DNA from 2 places in the Microbacterium bandirmense genome. Region 1 is predicted to be linked to the other one. Evidence: predicted binding sites of a transcription regulator. Region 1 holds the regulator's gene; the other holds the start of a gene.

Region 1 (9,980 bases):
ACTTGTGCTCGAGGTTGTGGCGCATACCGGCCTGCTGCTTCTTCAGCTTTCCGCTGCCGGTGATCTTGAAGCGCTTCTTCGCACCCGAGTGGGTCTTCTGCTTCGGCATCTTCTCTTCCTTCGTGTGGCGCCCTGGCGGGCGACGGTGGATACCCGCTCGCAAGCGGGAGACTGGGGGGCCGCTCAGGCGGCGGATTCGTCCTTGGCGGCGTCGCCGCCCTGCGCGGCGGACTTCGCATCGCGGGCTGCCTGCTTGTTGGCGGAGCGGACGGCGTTCTGCTCTGCCTTGGCCTCGGACTTGTTCTTCAGCGGCGCGACGACCATCACCATGTTTCGGCCGTCGATGGTCGGGTTCGACTCGACCGTGCCGAACTCGGCGACGTCCTCGGCGAACTTGCGCAGCAGACGCACGCCCTGCTCGGGGCGCGACTGCTCACGTCCGCGGAACAGGATCATGGCCTTGACCTTGTCGCCCGCCTTGAGGAAGCCCTCGGCGCGCTTGAGCTTGGTCGTGTAGTCGTGGGCCTCGATCTTCAGGCGGAAGCGGACCTCCTTGAGGATGGTGTTCGCCTGGTTGCGGCGCGCTTCCTTGGCCTTCTGCGCGGCCTCGTACTTGAACTTGCCGTAGTCCATGATCTTGACCACGGGCGGCTTGGAGTTGGGCGCCACCTCGACGAGGTCGAGGTCGGCTTCCTGGGCCAGACGCAGCGCTGCCTCGATGCGGACAACGCCGATCTGCTCACCCGCGGGGCCGACGAGGCGGACCTCGGGGACGCGGATGCGCTCATTGGTACGGGGATCGCTGATGCGGAGCTCCTTAGACGTGGGTTTCGGCCACCGATCCGCTTTGTGCGTCTCGGGCGAAGTCGGAGTTCTCCCCACCCGCCGATGCATGAGAAGCACCGGCTTACACACCCTTTCCACCGGAATCCGGCGGGGTGCAGAACCCGGTAGCCTGGAACGGCAAGCGCGGGTGGGATTCGATCCTCTTTCGTACCGGAGCAGAAAGCTCCGGAGCCCGCAGAAGTCTACCAGAAAGCACCCCGAAGTGACGATTCCTGCTGACGACCACCGCCACGAGACCTGGGAACAGCAGGAGCGCGCCGCGAACGCGGCAAGCCGCGACATCGCCGACGTTCCCGCCGTCGAAGTGATCACCACGACGGCCGTGCACCTGATGAGCGCCGCCGCCGTCAAGCTGGGCCTGGCCGACGACCCCGACAACCAGCTCGATCTCGACGAGGCGCGCAAGCTGATCAACGCCCTGGCCGGGCTCATCACCGCCGGCGCCCCCGAGATCAGCAGCGCCCATGCCGCTCCCCTGCGCGACGGCCTGCGCTCACTGCAGCTCGCGTTCCGCGAGGCGTCGTCGATCCCGGATGCCATCGGCCAGGGCCCCGGCGAGAAGTGGACCGGGCCGGTCAACTGAGGCACTGAGAGCCGGCTGCGGGAAGGATCCCTGCGCTCGCAGAGCGGGTACCCCTCCCGCTTCGCGGGTCCCTCCCCGATGCTCGCTCCGGGAACCTTCCCTCCGCCTTGCGTCTCAGGTTGACCTTTGAATGAGAAGTGAGGAAGAGAGGTCAGGCGGAGCGGGTGAGCTTCACCGTCAGCGAGTCGACCAGCACGGCCATGCGGTCATCCGCCGCCCAGCGCTGGGCGAGCCGTGCGAGCACGGCGTCGAGGGTCTCGCGGTCGAGGCCGTCGATCAGCTCGAGGGTGACGATCAGCTCGGGACCGCGCATGCGGGCATCCGGATCACCGGCCGAGACCGACACGTCGATCACCGCCATCTCCTGGCCGATGCTCTCGTGCAGCGCCGTGAAGACCTCGGGCGAGAGGAAGCTCGGCTCCCAGGGCTGACCCTGCGCGATCGCCCAGACCGCAGGCCGCCGCAGCACGAACTCGGTGTCGGATGCCGGATCGAGCACGATCAGGTCGGTCTCCTCACCGGAGGCCGACAGCGCGACCCGCACCGCCTCGACCGGGATCGGCCGCGCCAGGGCATTCCATCGCCGCATCGTGTCGACCGACGAGAACACCGGCTGCACGCGCCGACCGTCCGGGGCTGCGACGGTGACGATCGACAGCTCCTGGCTCTTGTCGACCTTCAGGCCGGTGGGCCCGACACCCTCATCACCCTTCTCGGCGACGAGCGGCACGAGCACGCGGGCACGGCGGAACGCGTCGACGACCTCGACCTGGGAACCCTTGCCGGCACGGAAGCGCACCAGGGCCGCGAGCAGCGCGGGGTCGGCGGAGCCGTCGTCCCCCGCATTCGGGTTCGCCTCGAAGCTGCGCCCCTCCCAGGGGACACCGGCGGAATCGGCCGTGTTCGCCCCGCGGTCGCAGGCGTCGTCAGTCCCCTGCGACATCCAGTGCCTCAGCCAGCGTGAACTGACCGGCGTAGAGCGCCTTGCCGACGATCGCGCCCTCGACGCCCAGCGGCACGAGCTCGCGCAGGGCGGCGATGTCGTCGAGGTTCGAGACACCACCCGAGGCGATCACCGGCTTCGGGGTGCGCGAGGTGATCTCGCGCAGCAGATCGAGGTTCGGGCCGCGCAGTGTGCCGTCCTTGGTGACGTCGGTGACGACGTAGCGGCTGCACCCGGCCTCTTCGAGGCGCTCGAGCACCTCCCAGATGTCGCCGCCCTCCTTGGTCCAGCCGCGGGCCGCGAGCGTCGTACCGCGCACGTCGAGCCCGACCGCCACAGCCTCGCCGTAGCGGCTGATCACGTCGGCCGCCCACTCGGGGTTCTCGAGTGCCGCGGTGCCCAGGTTGATGCGCGCCGCGCCCGACTCGAGCGCCGCCTCGAGCGAGGCGTCGTCGCGGATCCCACCGGAAAGCTCGACGTTCACGCCACGGTACTGCTTGATGACCTTGCGCAGGATGGCCGTGTTGCTGCCGCGTCCGAATGCCGCATCGAGGTCGACGAGGTGGATCCACTGGGCGCCTGCGTCGACGAACTCGCCGGCCGCGTCGACGGGATCGCCGTAGTTGGTCTCGGTGCCGGCCTCGCCCTGGGTGAGTCGCACCGCCTTTCCGCCCGCGACATCAACGGCGGGCAGCAGGATCAGGGCAGGTGACTGTGCGAAATCGTTCATGTCTTCCTTGAAGAGGGGTGACGACGGCCCGAGTGGGCACGAGAGTCGAGAGTAGTCCGGGTCGGCGCTGCGCTCAAACCATGTTGCGCTTGTCAGAGCGCTTCGACCCAGTTGCGCAGCAGGCGGATGCCGGCGTCGCCGGACTTCTCGGGGTGGAACTGGGTCGCCGACAGCGGCCCGTTCTCGACGGCCGCGATGAAGCGCTCGCCGTGCGTGGCGTAGGTGACCGCGGGCTGCGGGAACGGCGGGATCACGTCGAGTTCCCAGGTCTTGGCCGCGTAGGAGTGCACGAAGTAGAAGCGCTCCTGCTCGATGCCGCGGAACAGCACCGTGCCCTCGCCCGGCTCGACCGTGTTCCAGCCCATGTGCGGCAGCACCGGTGCGTCGAGTTCGGTGACGGTGCCCGGCCACTCCCCCAGTCCCTCGACGTCGTGACCGCGCTCGACTCCGCGCTCGAACATGATCTGCATGCCGACGCAGATGCCGAGCACGGGACGCCCGCCCGCCAGTCTGCGGTCGACGATCTCGTCGCCGCCGTGGGCGATCAGGGCGTCTCGCACAGCGGCGAACGCCCCGACGCCCGGCACGACGAGCCCATCGGCCTCGAGGGCGCGACCGCGGTCACGGGTGAGCTCGACCTCGGCACCGGCGGCTGCGAGGGCCTTCACCGCCGAGTGGACGTTGCCAGACTCGTAGTCGAAGACGGCGACGCGGGGAGCGCTCACAGCGCTCCCTTGGTGGAGGGGATGCCCTCGACCAGTGGGTCGATGGCCTTCGCCTGCCGGAAGGCACGGGCGAACGCCTTGAACTCGGCCTCGGCGATGTGGTGCGGGTCACGCCCGCCGAGCACGCGCACGTGCACCGTGAGCCCGGCGTTCAGCGTGATCGCCTCGAACACGTGGCGGACGAGCGAGCCGGTGAAGTGGCCGCCGATGAGGTGGAACTCGAAGCCGGCCGGTTCGCCATCGTGCACCAGGAAGGGGCGACCCGAGATGTCGACGACGGCCTGCGCGAGGGCTTCGTCCAGGGGCACCAGTGCGTCGCCGTACCGCGAGATGCCCGCCTTGTCACCGAGGGCATCGCGGATGGCCTGTCCGAGCACGATCGAGATGTCCTCGACGGTGTGGTGGGCGTCGATGTGCGTGTCGCCCTTGGCCCGGACGGTGAGATCGGTGAGCGAGTGCTTTGCGAACGCGGTGAGCATGTGGTCGAAGAAGGGCACCGAGGTGTTGATGTCGGTCCGGCCCGTTCCGTCGAGGTTCACCTGCACCTCGACGGTCGACTCGGACGTGCTGCGGGTGCGCTGCGCGGTACGCGGCTGCGGGGCGGTGCGGGAGTCGCTCATGAGTGGGATCCTATCGATGCGAGGGCTTCGAGAAAGGCGCTGGTCTCGGCCTCGGTTCCTGCCGAGACGCGCAGGTGTCCGGGGATGCCGACATCACGGATCAGCACACCGCGCTCGTACAGAGCGCGCCAGAGTGCGGGCGGGTCATCGACCCCGCCGAAGAGCACGAAGTTCGACCACGACTCGTGCGGCGTGAAACCGAGCGCTTCGAGCGTGGCCGAGATGCGGTCGCGCTGCTCGACGATCTCGTCGACCATGCGCAGCATCGTGTCGGAGTTGCGGAGCGCTGCCAGGGCGGCGGCCTGAGTCAGGGCACTGAGGTGGTAGGGCAGCCGCACCAGGCGCAGCGCGTCGATGAAGGCCGGGTCCGCTGCGACGTAGCCGACGCGGGCGCCCGCGAACGCGAAGGCCTTGCTCATCGTGCGCGAAACCGCCAGCCGTGGGCGACCGTGCAGCAGGGTCACCGCCGATACCGCCTCGTGGGGGGCGAACTCGAAGTAGGCCTCGTCGACGATCACGACCCCGCGCGCGGCCTCGTACACGGCCTCGATCACGTCGAGCCCGAGCGGGGTGCCCGTGGGGTTGTTGGGTGCGCACACCATGACGACGTCCGGATCCGCGGCGGCCACCTGTGCCGCAGCATCGTCGGGACTCAGCGAGTAGTCGTCGTCGCGAGTGCCGGCCACCCAGCTCGCACCGGTGCCCTGGGCGATCAGCGGGTACATCGAGTAGGTCGGCGCGAACCCGAACACCGTGCGTCCGGGTCCGGCGAAGGCCTGCATGATGTGCTGCAGCACTTCGTTGGACCCGTTGCCCGCCCAGATCTGATCGGCGGTCAACCCGTGTCCGAGGTACTCGGCGAATCCCTCGCGGAGCGCCGTGAACTCGCGGTCGGGGTACCTGTTGACATCGCGCAGAGCGAGGGCGATGTCATCGAGGATGTCACTGGCGACCTCATCGGGAACCGGATGCGTGTTCTCGTTCACGTTCAGCGCGACGGGCAGAGGAGCCTGCGGGGCGCCGTAGGGAGTGAGTCCGCGAAGGTCATCGCGGAGGGGCAGCTCATCGAGGGAGGTCACCCTTCCCATCGTAGAGCGGGTGGCCGTGAGTGGAGGCTCGATGACGCCGGGCGTCAGCTCGTGTAGGCGGTGGGAATGGAGATCTCGGCACCGACCTGGATCGCACCGGAGCTGAGGTTGTTCAGGCGCTTGATGTCTTCGATGACCACGCGCGGGTCTGCGCCGGGTGCCGCTTCAGCGGCGATCGACCACAGGCTGTCACCCGGCAGCACGGTGACCGACTCGAACGAGACCGGCTCGCTGTGAGAGCCGGACGCGAGCGCCGAACCGCCGGCGAGCACTGAGAAGGCGATGCCCACCGCGACGGGAAGGGCCGCCGCCACCGCGAGCACCCGGCGACCACGGGCGGTGATCCGCAGCCGGGTGGCCATCGGGACCGGTCGGCTCGTCGTCGCCTGGATTCCGATCGTGCTCATGGTGACTCCTCTGCTCTCCCCGCCATGGGGTGGAAGTGGTACAGCTTTCGCATCCGGCATCCGGCCGGGGATGCCGGATGCGAAGCTACGTACCGAACTTATCTTCGATATCGAACATCTGTCAAGACTTCTTCGAAACCACACCCGTGACTTTGTCGACACGCTCGAACAGATCTTCCGATTCGGGCATGTTCTCGGATACGGTTTCGATGAAGACAGCCCACCATGGGCCACCGACATTCGAACCGGAACGCCGCGCAGCCGCGGTTCCCGCACCGGCAGGAACGCACGAAGGAGCACCGATGAGCGACACCCCCGCCCCCGCATCCGAGGCTCCGCGCACACGGCGTCGCAAGAATCTCAGCGCCAAGCAGATGGCGATCCTCGAGGTGATCCAGACGTCGATCGCCCGGCACGGCTACCCGCCGAGCATGCGCGAGATCGGCGACGCCGTCGGCCTGAAGTCACTCTCCAGCGTGACCCATCAGCTCGGCCAGCTCGAGCTCAGCGGCTACCTGCGCCGCGACCCGGGCAAGACGCGGGCCATGGAGGTGCTGATCGACCTGCCGGGCTCCGGCACCGAGAACCCCGCCGACACCTCGCCGACCGTCGGCGACGCCGCGCTCGTGCCCCTGGTCGGTCAGATCGCCGCCGGGGTGCCGATCACCGCCGACCAGCAGGTCGACGAGATCTTCCCGCTGCCGCGCCAGCTGGTGGGCAAGGGCGACCTGTTCATGCTCAAGGTCAGCGGCGAGTCGATGATCGATGCCGCGATCTGCGACGGGGACTGGGTCGTGGTGCGCACACAGAACACCGCCGAGAACGGCGAGATCGTGGCCGCCATGATCGACGGCGAGGCCACGGTCAAGACGTTCCGCCAGCGCGATGGCCACACCTGGCTGCTCCCCCGCAACTCCGCCTTCGAGCCGATCCTGGGCGACGATGCCGTGGTGCTCGGCAAGGTCGTGGCGGTGCTGCGCGCGGTCTGATCCACGCCCCCTCTGAACGCCGACGCCCCCTTCCAGATGCGCATCTGGGAGGGGGCGTCGACGGTGCGAGGGGGCGTCGGTGGATATCGCCTCGCGTATGCGCGGCTCAGACCGCGACCGACACGTCCTCACGCACGCGGCGGGTGGCCTCGACGATGTTGCGCAGCGAGGCGACCGTCTCGTCGTAGCCGCGGGTCTTCAGCCCGCAGTCGGGGTTGACCCAGAGCTGGCGCACGGGCAGCGCGTCGACGGCGCGACGCAGCAGCACCTCGATCTCGTCCACGCCGGGAACCCGCGGCGAGTGGATGTCGTAGACTCCAGGGCCGATGCCGTGATCGAATCCGTTCGCAGCGATGTCGTCGACCACGTCCATCCGGCTGCGAGCGGCCTCGATCGAGGTGACGTCGGCATCCAGCGCGCGGATCGCGTCGATGACGACGCCGAACTCCGAGTAGCAGAGGTGCGTGTGGATCTGGGTGGCGGCCGCCGCACCGCCGGTGGCGAGACGGAACGAGCCGACCGACCAGTCGAGGTATGCCGGCTGGTCGATGCTCTTCAGCGGCAGCAGTTCGCGCAGCGCCGGCTCATCGACCTGGATGATGCCGATGCCGGCCGCCTCCAGGTCGCCGATCTCGTCGCGCAGCGCGAGGGCGACCTGGTTGGCCGTCTCGCCCAGGGGCTGGTCGTCGCGCACGAACGACCACGCGAGGATCGTCACCGGGCCGGTCAGCATGCCCTTGACCGGCTTCACGCTCAGCGACTGCGCGTACGACGCCCACGACACGGTGATGGGCGCAGGACGCGACACGTCGCCCCACAGGATCGACGGACGCGTGGCGCGCGATCCGTAGGACTGCACCCAGCCGTGCTGGGTCACCGCGAAGCCGTCGAGGTTCTCGGCGAAGTACTGCACCATGTCGTTGCGCTCGGGCTCGCCGTGCACGAGCACATCGAGGCCCAGATCCTCCTGCAGCGCGACGACGCTGTCGATCTCGCGCTTGAGGAAGTCCTCGTAGTCGTCGGCGGGCAGCTCGCCGCGAGTGAACTGCGCGCGGGCGCGGCGGATGTCGCCGGTCTGCGGGAACGATCCGATGGTGGTCAGCGGCAGCGCCGGCAGGCCCAGCGCCCGCTGCGCCTCCTCGCGCGCCTCATAGGGTGCGCGTGCGAAATCGGCATCCGCCAGCGTGCGCCCGCGCACGGCGCCGTCGCGAACGCCCGGCGCATCCCGACGGTCGGCGAGTGCGGACGACGCCGCCTGCAGCTCCTCGGCGATGGCATCCGCACCCTGTGCGAGCCCGGCGGCGAGGGTGACGACCTGGCCGACCTTCTGGTCGGCGAAGGCGAGCCACGACACCAGACGGTCATCGAGCAGGCTCTCGTCGCTGACATCGTGCGGCACGTGCAGCAGCGACGTCGAGGTCGAGGCGGCGACCGATACGGCGCCGAGGGCACGCAGCTGCTCGAGCTTGCCGAAGGCGCCGGCGAGGTCGCCGCGCCAGATGTTGTGCCCGTCGATCACACCGCCGACGAGCGTCTTCTCACCGAGTTCGGGGAGCGCGGCCGGCACGCCACCGCGCACCAGGTCGATCGCGATCGCCTCGATGGGCGCGGCAGCCAGCACGGCGAGCGTGTCACCGAGCGCCGCGTAGGGCGCGGCGACGAGGATCGACGGACGCTCCGACTCGGCGCCCAGCACGGCGAGGGCGCGATGTGCGGCATCCGCCAGCGTCGCCGGGTCGGCCGGCAGCGACTCGCTCACCAGCGCGGGCTCGTCGAGCTGCACCCAGTCCGCGCCCGCGGCCTTCAGCCGGCCGAGCAGCTCGACGTACACCGGCAGCACATCGTCCAGACGGCTGAGCGGGTCGTAGCCCTCGGGTGCGGCATCCGACGCCTTCGCCAGCGCGAGCAGCGTGACGGGTCCGACGATGACCGGGCGGGTGCGGTAGCCGCCCGCGACCGCCTCACGCACCTGCTGCACGAGGCTGTCGTTCGAGAGCGAGAACGTCGTCTCCGGGCCGATCTCGGGAACCAGGTAGTGGTAGTTGGAGTCGAACCACTTCGTCATCTCCGACGCGGCGCGGTCACCCTCGCCGCGCGCGATGGTGAAGTAGGCCGGCAGGCCGATGGAGCCATCGGCGTCGCGCAGGTCCTCGAAGCGCGCCGGGATCGCACCGACCGTCACGGCGGCGTCGAGCACCTGGTCGTAGAACGAGAACGACTCGGGGATCGCCGAGTCCTCGCGACCGAGACCCAGCTCGGCGAGACGGGCGCGCGTCGCTGCGCGCAGCTCGGCGGCGGTGCTCTCGAGCTCAGCCAGGTCGGAGCGACCGGCCCAGAAGGACTCGACCGCCTTCTTCAGCTCGCGGCGACGGCCGATGCGCGGGTAGCCGAGGATCGTTCCAGCGGGGAAAGCGGTCATGGTGTTCCTTACTTCGATGGTGCGGAGAGCTGACAGTCGGGGATCACGTCCGCCGCGCGGAGGACGTCCAGCACGGTGTCGTGCTGGTTGAAGGCGTAGAGGTGCACCCCCGGTGCACCGCCGTCGACGACGGCGCGGACGAGATCGGATGCCCAGCGGATGCCGATCTGCCGGCGCCCTTCGGCGGTCGGCTCGATCTCGAGGGCGATGGCCAGTTCGCTCGGCAGCTCCTCACCGGTCAGCTCGAGCACGCGCGTCAGACGGGCGGGTGAGGTGATCGGCATGATTCCGGGCAGGATCGGGATGGTGACGCCGGCGCGACGCGCGCGCTCGACGAAGGCCAGGTAGTGGTCGGGATGGAAGAACAGCTGCGTGATCGCGAGGGTCGCCCCGGCCGCCTGCTTGGCCAGCAGCGCGTCGACGTGCTGACTGCTGTACGCGGAGCGCGGATGCCCGTTGGGGAATGCCGCGACGGCGATGTTCACCTTGCTGCGCGGCGCCACGCGCACCGCACCGGGGTTTCCGGGAACGGGCGACTCCTCGTACGGCGCCCGCTCGGCCTGCACCCGGTCGATGAGCTGTACCAGCTGCGCCGAGCTCTCGAGATCGCCGAGGAACGGCTCGTCCTCG
Region 2 (9,980 bases), on a different contig from region 1:
CTCATCGAGCATCCCGTCTCGCCACATCCGCTCGACGCGGCGATCGAGGCGCTCGACGAGGACGTCGCGCGGTGCGCCGAGGCCCACGATGCGGAGGGCTGGATGCCACGGCTCAGGCCGCTCGGGCAGCGCGGCGCCGTGGGTCGCTCCGCCCTGTTCCAGCACCTCGAGCGCGCGGATGATCCGGCGGCCGTTCCTGGGGTCGATGCGCGCGGCGGTGGCCGGATCCTGCTCGGTCAGTCTGGCGAGCAGCGCACCGGCACCGCGCTCGTCGAGTTCGGCTTCCAGACGCGCGCGCACGGTGGGGTCCCTGGGCGGGAACCGGAAGTCGAAGATCACGCTCGAGACGTAGAGTCCCGAGCCGCCGACGAGGATCGCGTCACCGCCGCGCGCATGGATCGCCTCGATCGCCGCGCGGGCCAGCGGCTGATACCACGCGACGGCGGCCTCGTCGGTGACGTCGCGGACGTCGAGGAGATGATGGGGGATGCCACGGCGCTCGCCGACCGGCAGCTTGGCCGTGCCGATGTCCATCCCCCGGTACAGCTGCATCGCGTCGGCGTTGACGATCTCGGCGGGGTTGCCGCGAGCCCGCAGCGCGTCGGCCAGGTCGAGCGACAGCTCGCTCTTGCCCGTGCCCGTCGCACCGACGACGGCCCAGACCCGCCCGGTCATCGCCGCCCGCCCGGCGTGTGCAGCGTCGTCACACCCCGACGCGCAGGGTCGGCAGGCCCAGCGACACCGCGCGCGGAGCGCCGTCAGCCGCCGCCGGTGCGGGTACGCCGCAGGTCTCGGCCTGCGCGCGATCCCAGGCGTCGCCCCCGCGGGTGCGGCGGATGCGCAGAGGCGCACCGGTGGGGTCGTCCGCCAGCAGGTGGAACGGCGCACCGTGCGTGATCTTCACGGTCACGACATCGCCCGGGCGAGGGAGCTCCGAACCCGGGGTGAGCTCGAAGTGCACCAGGCGGTTGTCTTCGGCACGGCCGGTGAGGCGGTGCGTCTCCGCATCCTTCTTGCCCTCGCCGACCGAGACCAGCACCTCGACCTCGCGGCCGACCTGCTTCTGATTCTCCTCCAGCGAGATCCGCTCCTGCAGCGCGATCAGGCGGTTGTAGCGCTCCTGCACGACCTCCTTGGGAACCTGGTTCTCCATGGTGGCCGCCGGCGTGCCCTCGCGGATCGAGTACTGGAAGGTGAATGCCCCCGAGAACCGGGACTGCTCGACGACGCGCATGGTGTCTTCGAAGTCCTCATCGGTCTCACCGGGGAACCCGACGATGATGTCGGTGGTGATCGCCGCGTGCGGGATGCGCTCGCGCACCTTCTCGATGATGCCGAGGTAGCGCGAGCTGCGGTACGAGCGACGCATGGCGCGCAGGATGCTGTCGCTGCCGGACTGCAGCGGCATGTGCAGCTGCGGCATGACGTTCGGCGTCTCGGCCATCGCATCGATGACGTCGTCGGTGAAGGCTGCGGGGTGGGGGCTGGTGAAGCGGATGCGCTCGAGACCCTCGATCTCGCCCGCGGCACGCAGCAGCTTGCTGAACGCCTCACGGTCGCCGAACTCGACGCCGTAGGAGTTCACGTTCTGCCCCAGCAGAGTCACCTCGATCGCGCCGTCCTCGACGAGCAGGCGGATCTCGTTGAGGATGTCGCCAGGACGCCGGTCCTTCTCCTTGCCGCGCAGACTCGGCACGATGCAGAACGTGCAGGTGTTGTTGCAGCCGACCGAGATCGACACCCAGCCGCTGTGCGCGGAGTCCCGCTTGGTGGGCAGAGTCGAGGGGAAGACCTCGAGCGACTCGAGGATCTCGAGCTCAGCCTCGCCGTTGTGACGCGCACGCTCGAGCAGCCCGGGCAGCGAGCCCATGTTGTGGGTGCCGAAGACGACGTCGACCCAGGGCGCCTTGTCGAGCACGGCCTGCTGATCCATCTGCGCGAGGCAGCCGCCGACGGCGATCTGCATGCCCTCGTGCTTGTCCTTGACCGACTTGAGGTGGCCGAGTGTGCCGTACAGCTTGCCTGCGGCGTTGTCGCGCACCGCGCAGGTGTTGATGATGACGATGTCTGCGTTCTCGCCAGCATCCGCCCGCACATACCCCGCGCTCTCCAGCGAGCCGGACAGCCGCTCGGAGTCGTGCACGTTCATCTGGCACCCGAAGGTGCGCACTTCGTACGAGCGGCGACGCCCGTCGGCGTGCGTCGCGGCTGCCGAGGGCGCGATGATCGTGGGTTCACTGCGCGGAGTAGTCATGGTGACAGCTATTCTACGAGCCGTCCGGCCCGGGCGCGCCGCCCGGCCGGAGTACCGACGCACCCACGCGTGGCGCATCAGTCGGAATCGACGAAGCGCACTCCCGATCGACCAGCCGATCCGCCGCCCGCCTCGCGCAGCGCGGTGCGTGCCGCGTTCATCGCGACGCCTCCCCCGTAGCCGCGACGGGCCAGCTGCCCGAGCAGGCGCCGCAGAGCCGTGTCGGGCTCGAGGCCGGTCATGCCGCGGGCCTTGCTGCGAGCGAACTCCAGCGCGCGCTCCGCATCGTCATCGGGCAGTTCGGAGAGGACATCGTCGATGATCTCACGCGGGATGCCCCGCTGCGACAGGGAGCGGGCGATCGCCACACGGCCTTGACCCTTGCGCTCCACACCGGAGGTGACGAGCAGCGTTGCGAGGGTGCGATCGTCGATGTAGCCGCGGGCCAGGAAGTCGTCGATCACGTCTTCGATACCGTCACGGTCCAGGTCGTTCTCGCGCAGCACGCTGCGAGCCTCGGCCACCGAGAGCGCCTTGGCGCGCAGTTTGCGCACGAGAGCCTGCTCGGCGCGCTCCCTGACCTGCTCGAGGTCGGGCGACATGCCCTCGTCTCCGCGCGCTTCGCCCTCGTCACCCGCGCGCTGAGCGTGGGCACGGAGCGCGACGGCCTGCTCGGCGTGTGCGAGAGCCGCCGCCGCCCGCGCCGCCGGATGAGTGGCGCTCGGCTCGCGTTCACTCGACGATCCGAAGAGCGGGATGACGGGGGCGAGGTGCTCGCCCCCGTCATCATCACGGTGCACAGGTCACCCCGGTTGTTGAGCGACGCCGAAACACGGTTGTTGAGCGATGCCGAAACACGGTTGTTGAGCGACGCCGAAACATCAGGCCGGGCGGCGCTCGGCCAGTTCGTCGGCGGGCGTCTCGGCCTTCACGCCGATGCCGAGCTTCTGCTTGATCTGCTCTTCGATGGCCAGCGCGATGTCATCGTTGGTGCGCAGGAAGTTGCGGGCGTTCTCCTTGCCCTGACCGAGCTGGTCACCGTCGTACGTGTACCAGGAGCCCGACTTCTTCACGATGCCGTGCTCGACGCCGAAGTCGATCAGGCTGCCCTCGCGGGAGATGCCGACACCGTAGAGGATGTCGAACTCGGCCTGCTTGAACGGCGGAGCCATCTTGTTCTTGACGACCTTGACCCTGGTACGGTTTCCGACCGCCTCGGTGCCGTCCTTCAGCGTCTCGATGCGACGGATGTCGAGGCGCACGGAGGCGTAGAACTTGAGCGCCTTTCCACCGGCCGTAGTCTCGGGAGACCCGAAGAATACGCCGATCTTCTCACGCAGCTGGTTGATGAAGATCGCCGTGGTCTTGGTCTGGTTCAGTCCACCGGTCAGCTTTCGCAGCGCCTGAGACATGAGGCGAGCCTGCAGACCGACGTGCGAGTCGCCCATCTCGCCCTTGATCTCGGCCTCGGGCACGAGGGCGGCGACGGAGTCGATGACGACCAGATCGATCGCCCCGGAGCGGATCAGCATGTCGGCGATCTCGAGCGCCTGCTCACCCGTGTCGGGCTGAGAGACCAGCAGCTGATCGATGTCGACGCCCAGCTTGCGCGCGTACTCGGGGTCGAGCGCGTGCTCCGCGTCGATGAAGGCGGCGATACCGCCGGCACGCTGCGCGTTGGCGATCGCGTGCAGGGTCAGCGTCGTCTTACCCGACGACTCCGGCCCGTAGATCTCGATGATGCGTCCGCGCGGCAGCCCCCCGATCCCGAGGGCGGAGTCCAGCGCGATGGATCCGGTCGAGATGACCTCGACCGGCGCGCGCTCGTCGCTGCCCAGCCGCATGATCGATCCCTTGCCGAACTGGCGCTCAATGTGTGCGAGGGCGGAATCCAGCGCCTTCTCGCGGTCGTCGGTGGATGGCATGACGTGCTCCTTGGTATCTCGAATGCTGCTGCCTGTAGGCTGTCGCGGCCTCCCCGGTGGGGTGACTCTCCGACAAGGCGCATGGCCCGAAGCCACGTCTCTCACGGTACGAGGGGCCACCGACATCGTGTCGGGAATCCCACGTTCTGTGGAGAGAGATCGCATCGAGACCACTTGTGCAGAACGATACGCGCACATCGAACACATTTTCGACGACACGCCGAATGCGATCGACGCAGATTCGATCAGCTCTCGCGTTCGATCAGCTCTCGCGCGGCTCGAGTCTTCCCACACCGTAGCGACGCTGGGCGGGCACGTCGGTCTCGGCGCACAGCGCCAGCCAGATCTCGCGTGGCGGCACGCCCGCATCGAGGGCGTCGCGCGCCGTCATGCCGAGGCCGCCCAGAACCAGGTCATGGGTGAGCGCATTCGCCCGTGCGCCGAACTCGTCGTCGACGGCGCGCAGGAACTCACTGCGTCGCATCAGATGCCCGGCTCCGTGCGATCAGTGCAGCGAGAGCTCAGGCTCGACCGAGGCCACGAGGTCGTCGGGAACGACATCCGGGAAGGAGCTGAGTCCCTCGAGCACCGAGATCCGGTCGCCGACCTCGCGCATGATCGTCGAGATGGGCACGTCGAGTGCTTCAGCAACCGAAGCGAGGATCTCGCTGGACGCTTCCTTCTGACCGCGCTCGACCTCGCTCAGGTAGCCGAGTGCGACCGAGGCCTTGCCTGCGACCTGGCGCAGCGTTCGTCCCTTCTGCAGGCGGAAGTCCCGCAGCACATCGCCGATCTCCTGTCTGACAAGGATCATCGGAACCTCCCCTCCAACACCTTCCCCGGATTCGCATCCGAGTGGATCGCCAGTCTAACCCCACTGGCTGCTGCTGAATCTACTGTTTCTGTCTGTGCCCACGGTGTGAGCGCTGCGGTTCGAGGAGTTCGCTGTCGTGTCATGCGCACATCCAGGTCAACCGCCGTGGAGCTCCCGCTATTCCCGCACCGCCTCGAGAACCGCCAGGATCGCGGCGTCCCGCGCCTGCTCGCGGATCTCGCCGCGGCTGCCCGGGAAGACGAAAGAGCGCACCGCGTGCGCGGTCGGCGTGACGACGCCGATGTGCACGGTTCCCACGGGCTGACCGTCGGGCGAGTCGGGTCCGGCGATTCCCGTGGTGCCGATGCCGACGTCGGCGGGGCGATCGCCGACGGCGACGGCCCGCCGCACACCATCGGCCATCTGCGCGGCGACATTAGGATGCACGGCGCCGGCTGCCTCGAGAAGCTGCGCGTCCACACCGAGCAGCGTGTGCTTGACCTCGCTCGCGTAGGAGACGATGCCGCCGAGCAGCACCTCTGACGCGCCCGGGACCGAGACGATCTCAGACGCGACGGCGCCCCCGGTCAGTGACTCCGCGACGCCCAGCGTCCACCCGCGAGCGCGCAGCGCGGCCACCAGCTCCGCGGCCACTGTCATCGTCATGCGCGTGACCGTGCGCCGCGCACCTGAGCGACCACGTAGTCGATCCCGCTGGCCACGGTGAGCACGAGCGCGGCGATCATCAGCACCTGGGTGACCACGACCCACGGTGTCAGGCCGATCAGCGTGTGCAGCGGCAGCAGGGCCCAACTCAGGGCGACACCCTGCACCACGGTCTTGACCTTGCCCATCCAGGCAGCGGCGACGACCTGCTCATGCACGATCGTGAACCGGTGGATCGTGATGCCCCACTCGCGGATCAGGATGATGATCACGATCCACCAGCCGACCTCGCCGAGGATCGCCAGGCCGAGAAAGCCCGCGCCGGTGAGCAGCTTGTCGGCGATCGGGTCCCAGAGCTTGCCGAAGTCGCTGACGATGTCGTATCTGCGGGCGAGGTACCCGTCGACCCAGTCGGTGGAGATGGCCACCACGAACAGCGCTCCGGCGATCCAGCGGAGGACGATGTCTCCGGCGCCGTAGGTGCCCGCGAAGAGCAGCATCACGAAGAAGACGATCGCCAGCGGGATGCGCGCGATCGTGATCGCGTTGGGGAGCTGCCGTGGGATCGCCATCAGTCGCGCCCCGTCAGGCCCCAGGCGTCCTCGTCGCCATCGTCGTCGCTCTCCACGACGGGAAGTCCTTCGAACTGCTGCTCGACGGGATCGGCGACGGGCGCCTGCGGTGCGGAGGAGGGCGTGCTGGCGGCGGGCGCATCGTCGCCCCGCAGCTTCGCGATCACGCTGGGCAGCTGCTCGGCAGTGACCAGCACATCGCGCGCCTTCGATCCCTCCGACGGACCGACGATCTCACGTGACTCGAGCAGGTCCATCAGACGCCCGGCCTTCGCGAAGCCCACGCGCAGCTTGCGCTGCAGCATCGAGGTCGAGCCGAACTGCGACGACACGATGAGCTCGGCAGCCGCGAGCAGCAGCTCGAGGTCATCCCCGATGTCCTCATCGACTTCCTTCTTCTTCGCTTCGGCGGACTCCTGCACATCGGGCCGGTACTCCGGACGCGCCTGCTGCGTGACGTGCTTGACGACGGCGGAGATCTCGCTCTCGTCGACCCACGCGCCCTGCAGCCGGAACGGCTTCGACGATCCCATCGGGGAGAACAGCGCGTCACCCTGGCCGATGAGCTTGTCGGCGCCGGGGGAGTCGAGGATCACCCGGCTGTCGGTGACGCTGGTGACCGCGAACGCCAGACGCGAGGGCACGTTTGCCTTGATCAGACCGGTGACGACGTCGACGCTGGGTCGCTGGGTGGCGAGCACGAGGTGGATGCCCGATGCGCGCGCCAGCTGGGTGATGCGCACGATCGAGTCCTCGACGTCGCGCGGAGCGACCATCATCAGATCGGCGAGCTCGTCGACGACGACCAGCAGGTAGGGGTACGGCTTGAGCACGCGCTCACTGCCCACGGGCACCTCGACCTCGCCGGCGCGCACGGCCTTGTTGAAGTCGTCGATGTGACGGAAGCCGAACGACGCGAGGTCGTCGTAACGCATGTCCATCTCCTTCACGACCCACTGCAGCGCCTCGGCCGCCTTCTTGGGGTTCGTGATGATCGGCGTAATCAGGTGCGGCACGCCGGCGTAGCTGGTCAGCTCCACGCGCTTCGGGTCGATCAGCACCATGCGCACATCCGCCGGGCGTGCCCGCATCAGCAGGCTCGTGATCATCGAGTTGACGAAGCTCGACTTACCCGACCCTGTGGAACCGGCGACCAGCAGGTGCGGCATCTTGGCGAGGTTGGCCACGACGATGTTGCCGCCGACGTCCTTGCCGACGCCGATGGTGAGCGGGTGCGTGCTCTTCTGCGCCGCAGCTGAGCGAAGCACGTCACCGAGCGCCACAGTCTCCTTGTCGACGTTGGGGATCTCGATGCCGATGGCGCTCTTGCCGGGGATCGGCGAGAGGATGCGCACGTCGTTGGAGGCCACGGCGTAGGCGAAGTTGTTGCTCAGCTGGGTGATCTTCTCGACCTTGACGCCGTGGCCGACCTCGATCTCGTACTGCGTCACGGTGGGACCGCGCGAGAAGCCCGTGACCTTGGCATCCACCTTGAACTGGGTGAGCACGCTGGTGATCTGCTCGATCGTGCGATCGGTGGCATCCGACCTCACCACCGGCGGCGGTCCCGCCTTCAGCACGGCGGACGAGGGCAGCACGTACGGGGCCGCGGGCGGCTGCGGCGCAGCCGAGCCCGGCCCCGCGGTGCCGAACCCGTCAAGCCCCGGCAGCTCTCCGGTGGAGCCGGTGTCGTCCAGCAGCGCCGTCGTGTTCTGCTCACCGAGTCGGTCGGTCAGCGCGCTGAGGTCGGTGAGCACCTCGGTGGCCGCGTCGTGCGGATCGGGCTCGGGTGCCTCGCCCACGATGACGGCCTGATCGTAGGCCGGCTTGGTGCCGGCGGGCTCGTCGAACAGCGCGGTGATGGCCTGTGAGTCGACACCGTCGTCCGGGTCCTCCTCGCGACCGGTCTTGTTGCGGCGCCACCACGGCAGCGCGTCATCCTTGCCGTCGTCGCCGTCGGCCTGCTCGCCGGCGGCGGAGGCATCGCGAATCGGGCGCTCAGCGCCGAACATCCACGCGTACATGTCGCCGAGTCGCTCGCCGATGCGGTTCGGCGGCGTCTTCGTGAGGATCAGGATGCTGAGCGCCGCCAGCAGCGCCAGAACGATGTAGGCCACGATCGGCGTCAGGAACGCGAGCGGTTCACCCAGCATCCATCCGAACAGGCCGCCGGCCGCGCTCAGCGCGGGCATGCCCTCCCTCGGCTGCGGACGATCCAGCGCGCCGAGGTCGTTCGCCACGCCCGAGGCGACGTGGCAGAACCCGGCCAGCGCCAGCACGAACAGTCCGAAGCCGATGCCGATGCGACCGTTGTCGTGCACCGACGACGGGTGGCGGAAGAGCCAGCCGGCCAACAGCAGGAGCAGAACCGGCAGCACGAACGCGGCCCGGCCGATCATCCCGCCCCAGGTGTACGCGCTGATCGTCTGCGCGATCTCGTTGCCGATGAAGAACCACTCGACGACCGCGCCGGCACAGGCAAGCAGGACCAGCAGGAACGGGAAGCCGTCGCGACGCTGATCCTTCTCGAGGTTCTCGGGACCGAAGGCGCGGAACAGTCCGCCGACGCCATGGGCGATGCCGAGCCACATGCGCACCCCGACCGGGGCCTTCTCAGCCTCGTCGACGTACTTCTTGGGTGCGGGCGCCGACTTCGCGCTCGACCGCGGAGACGCTTGCCGCTTCTGGCGCGACGACGAGGCGCTCTCGGAAGCGCGCTCGGACTTCGTGGTACTCCTGGCCATGGCATCCAGGCTACGGCCGAGGGCCGACATCGCGCCGCAGTGACGCGGCTTTCCGCGGATTTCGCGCGGTCGTCAGGCCTCGATCACCAGCGGCACGATCATGGGCCGGCGACGCAGCTTCTGGTTCACCCAGCGTCCGATCGTGCGACGGATGATCTGCGAGAGAGCGTGGTTGTCGCGCACGCCGTTGCCGGCGGCTTCTTTCAGCGCCGCGACGATCTTCGGCGTGATGTCATCGAACACCGCGTCGTCCTCGGCCACGCCGCGAGCGTGGATCTCCGGGCCCGAGATGATGGAACCGGTCGAAGAGTCGACCACGACGATCACCGACACGAAGCCCTCTTCGCCCAGGATGCGCCGGTCCTTGAGATCCGCATCAGTGATGCCGCCGACGGTCGAGCCGTCGACGTACACGAAGCCGATGTCGAGCTGACCGGCAACCCTGGCCTCTCCGTCGCGGAGGTCGATGATCGTGCCGTTGCCGCCGACGAAGGTGCGCTCCTCGGGAATCCCGGTGTCCTGCGCGAGCTTGGCGTTGGCGATCAGATGACGGTACTCACCGTGCACCGGGAGCACGTTCTTGGGGCGCAGGATGTTGTAGCAGTAGATGAGCTCACCCGCCGCGGCGTGCCCCGAGACGTGCACCTTCGCGTTGGCCTTGTGCACGACGTTCGCGCCCAGCTTGGTGAGCCCGTCGATCACGCGGTAGACGGCGTTCTCGTTGCCGGGGATCAGGCTCGAGGCGAGAATGACCGTGTCGCCCTCGCCCGGCTCGATGGCGTGGTCGAGGTTCGCCATGCGACTGAGCACCGCCATCGGCTCACCCTGCGAGCCGGTCGACATGTAGACGATCTTGTCGTCGGGCAGGTCGCGGGCCTTCTTGTAGTCGATGAGCACGCCGTCGGGCACGTGCAGATAGCCCAGCTGCTCGGCGATGGTCATGTTGCGCACCATGCTGCGGCCGAGGAAGGCCACCCGACGACCGTGCGCGTGCGCGGCGTCGAT

What was found. The regulator LexA, encoded in region 1, represses DNA repair genes until DNA is damaged. The targets are predictions, from matches to a motif close to TCGAACANNTGTTCGA.
Region 2: recA (recombinase RecA) is a predicted target of LexA. The motif match lies at 4,377-4,392, and genes of this name have one in related genera.

What each region holds. Positions count from the first base shown of each region.
Region 1 covers NZ_JBBDGM010000006.1:25,509-35,488, forward strand. The annotation lists gene rpmI (50S ribosomal protein L35) at 1-109, opposite strand, end outside; gene infC (translation initiation factor IF-3) at 184-807, opposite strand; gene WDU99_RS08190 (DUF1844 domain-containing protein) at 1,055-1,429, shown strand; gene WDU99_RS08195 (SseB family protein) at 1,581-2,372, opposite strand; gene priA (bifunctional 1-(5-phosphoribosyl)-5-((5-phosphoribosylamino)methylideneamino)imidazole-4-carboxamide isomerase/phosphoribosylanthranilate isomerase PriA) at 2,356-3,102, opposite strand; gene hisH (imidazole glycerol phosphate synthase subunit HisH) at 3,195-3,827, opposite strand; gene hisB (imidazoleglycerol-phosphate dehydratase HisB) at 3,824-4,447, opposite strand; gene WDU99_RS08215 (histidinol-phosphate transaminase) at 4,444-5,535, opposite strand; gene WDU99_RS08220 (LysM peptidoglycan-binding domain-containing protein) at 5,580-5,942, opposite strand; gene lexA (transcriptional repressor LexA) at 6,245-6,931, shown strand; gene metE (5-methyltetrahydropteroyltriglutamate--homocysteine S-methyltransferase) at 7,038-9,350, opposite strand; gene WDU99_RS08235 (methylenetetrahydrofolate reductase) at 9,359-9,980, opposite strand, start outside.
Region 2 covers NZ_JBBDGM010000020.1:25,386-35,365, reverse strand. The annotation lists gene miaA (tRNA (adenosine(37)-N6)-dimethylallyltransferase MiaA) at 1-675, opposite strand, end outside; gene miaB (tRNA (N6-isopentenyl adenosine(37)-C2)-methylthiotransferase MiaB) at 704-2,254, opposite strand; gene WDU99_RS16480 (regulatory protein RecX) at 2,332-3,054, opposite strand; gene recA (recombinase RecA) at 3,136-4,179, opposite strand; gene WDU99_RS16470 (DUF3046 domain-containing protein) at 4,442-4,663, opposite strand; gene WDU99_RS16465 (helix-turn-helix domain-containing protein) at 4,685-4,993, opposite strand; gene WDU99_RS16460 (CinA family protein) at 5,171-5,653, opposite strand; gene pgsA (CDP-diacylglycerol--glycerol-3-phosphate 3-phosphatidyltransferase) at 5,656-6,231, opposite strand; gene WDU99_RS16450 (DNA translocase FtsK) at 6,231-8,975, opposite strand; gene WDU99_RS16445 (ribonuclease J) at 9,048-9,980, opposite strand, start outside.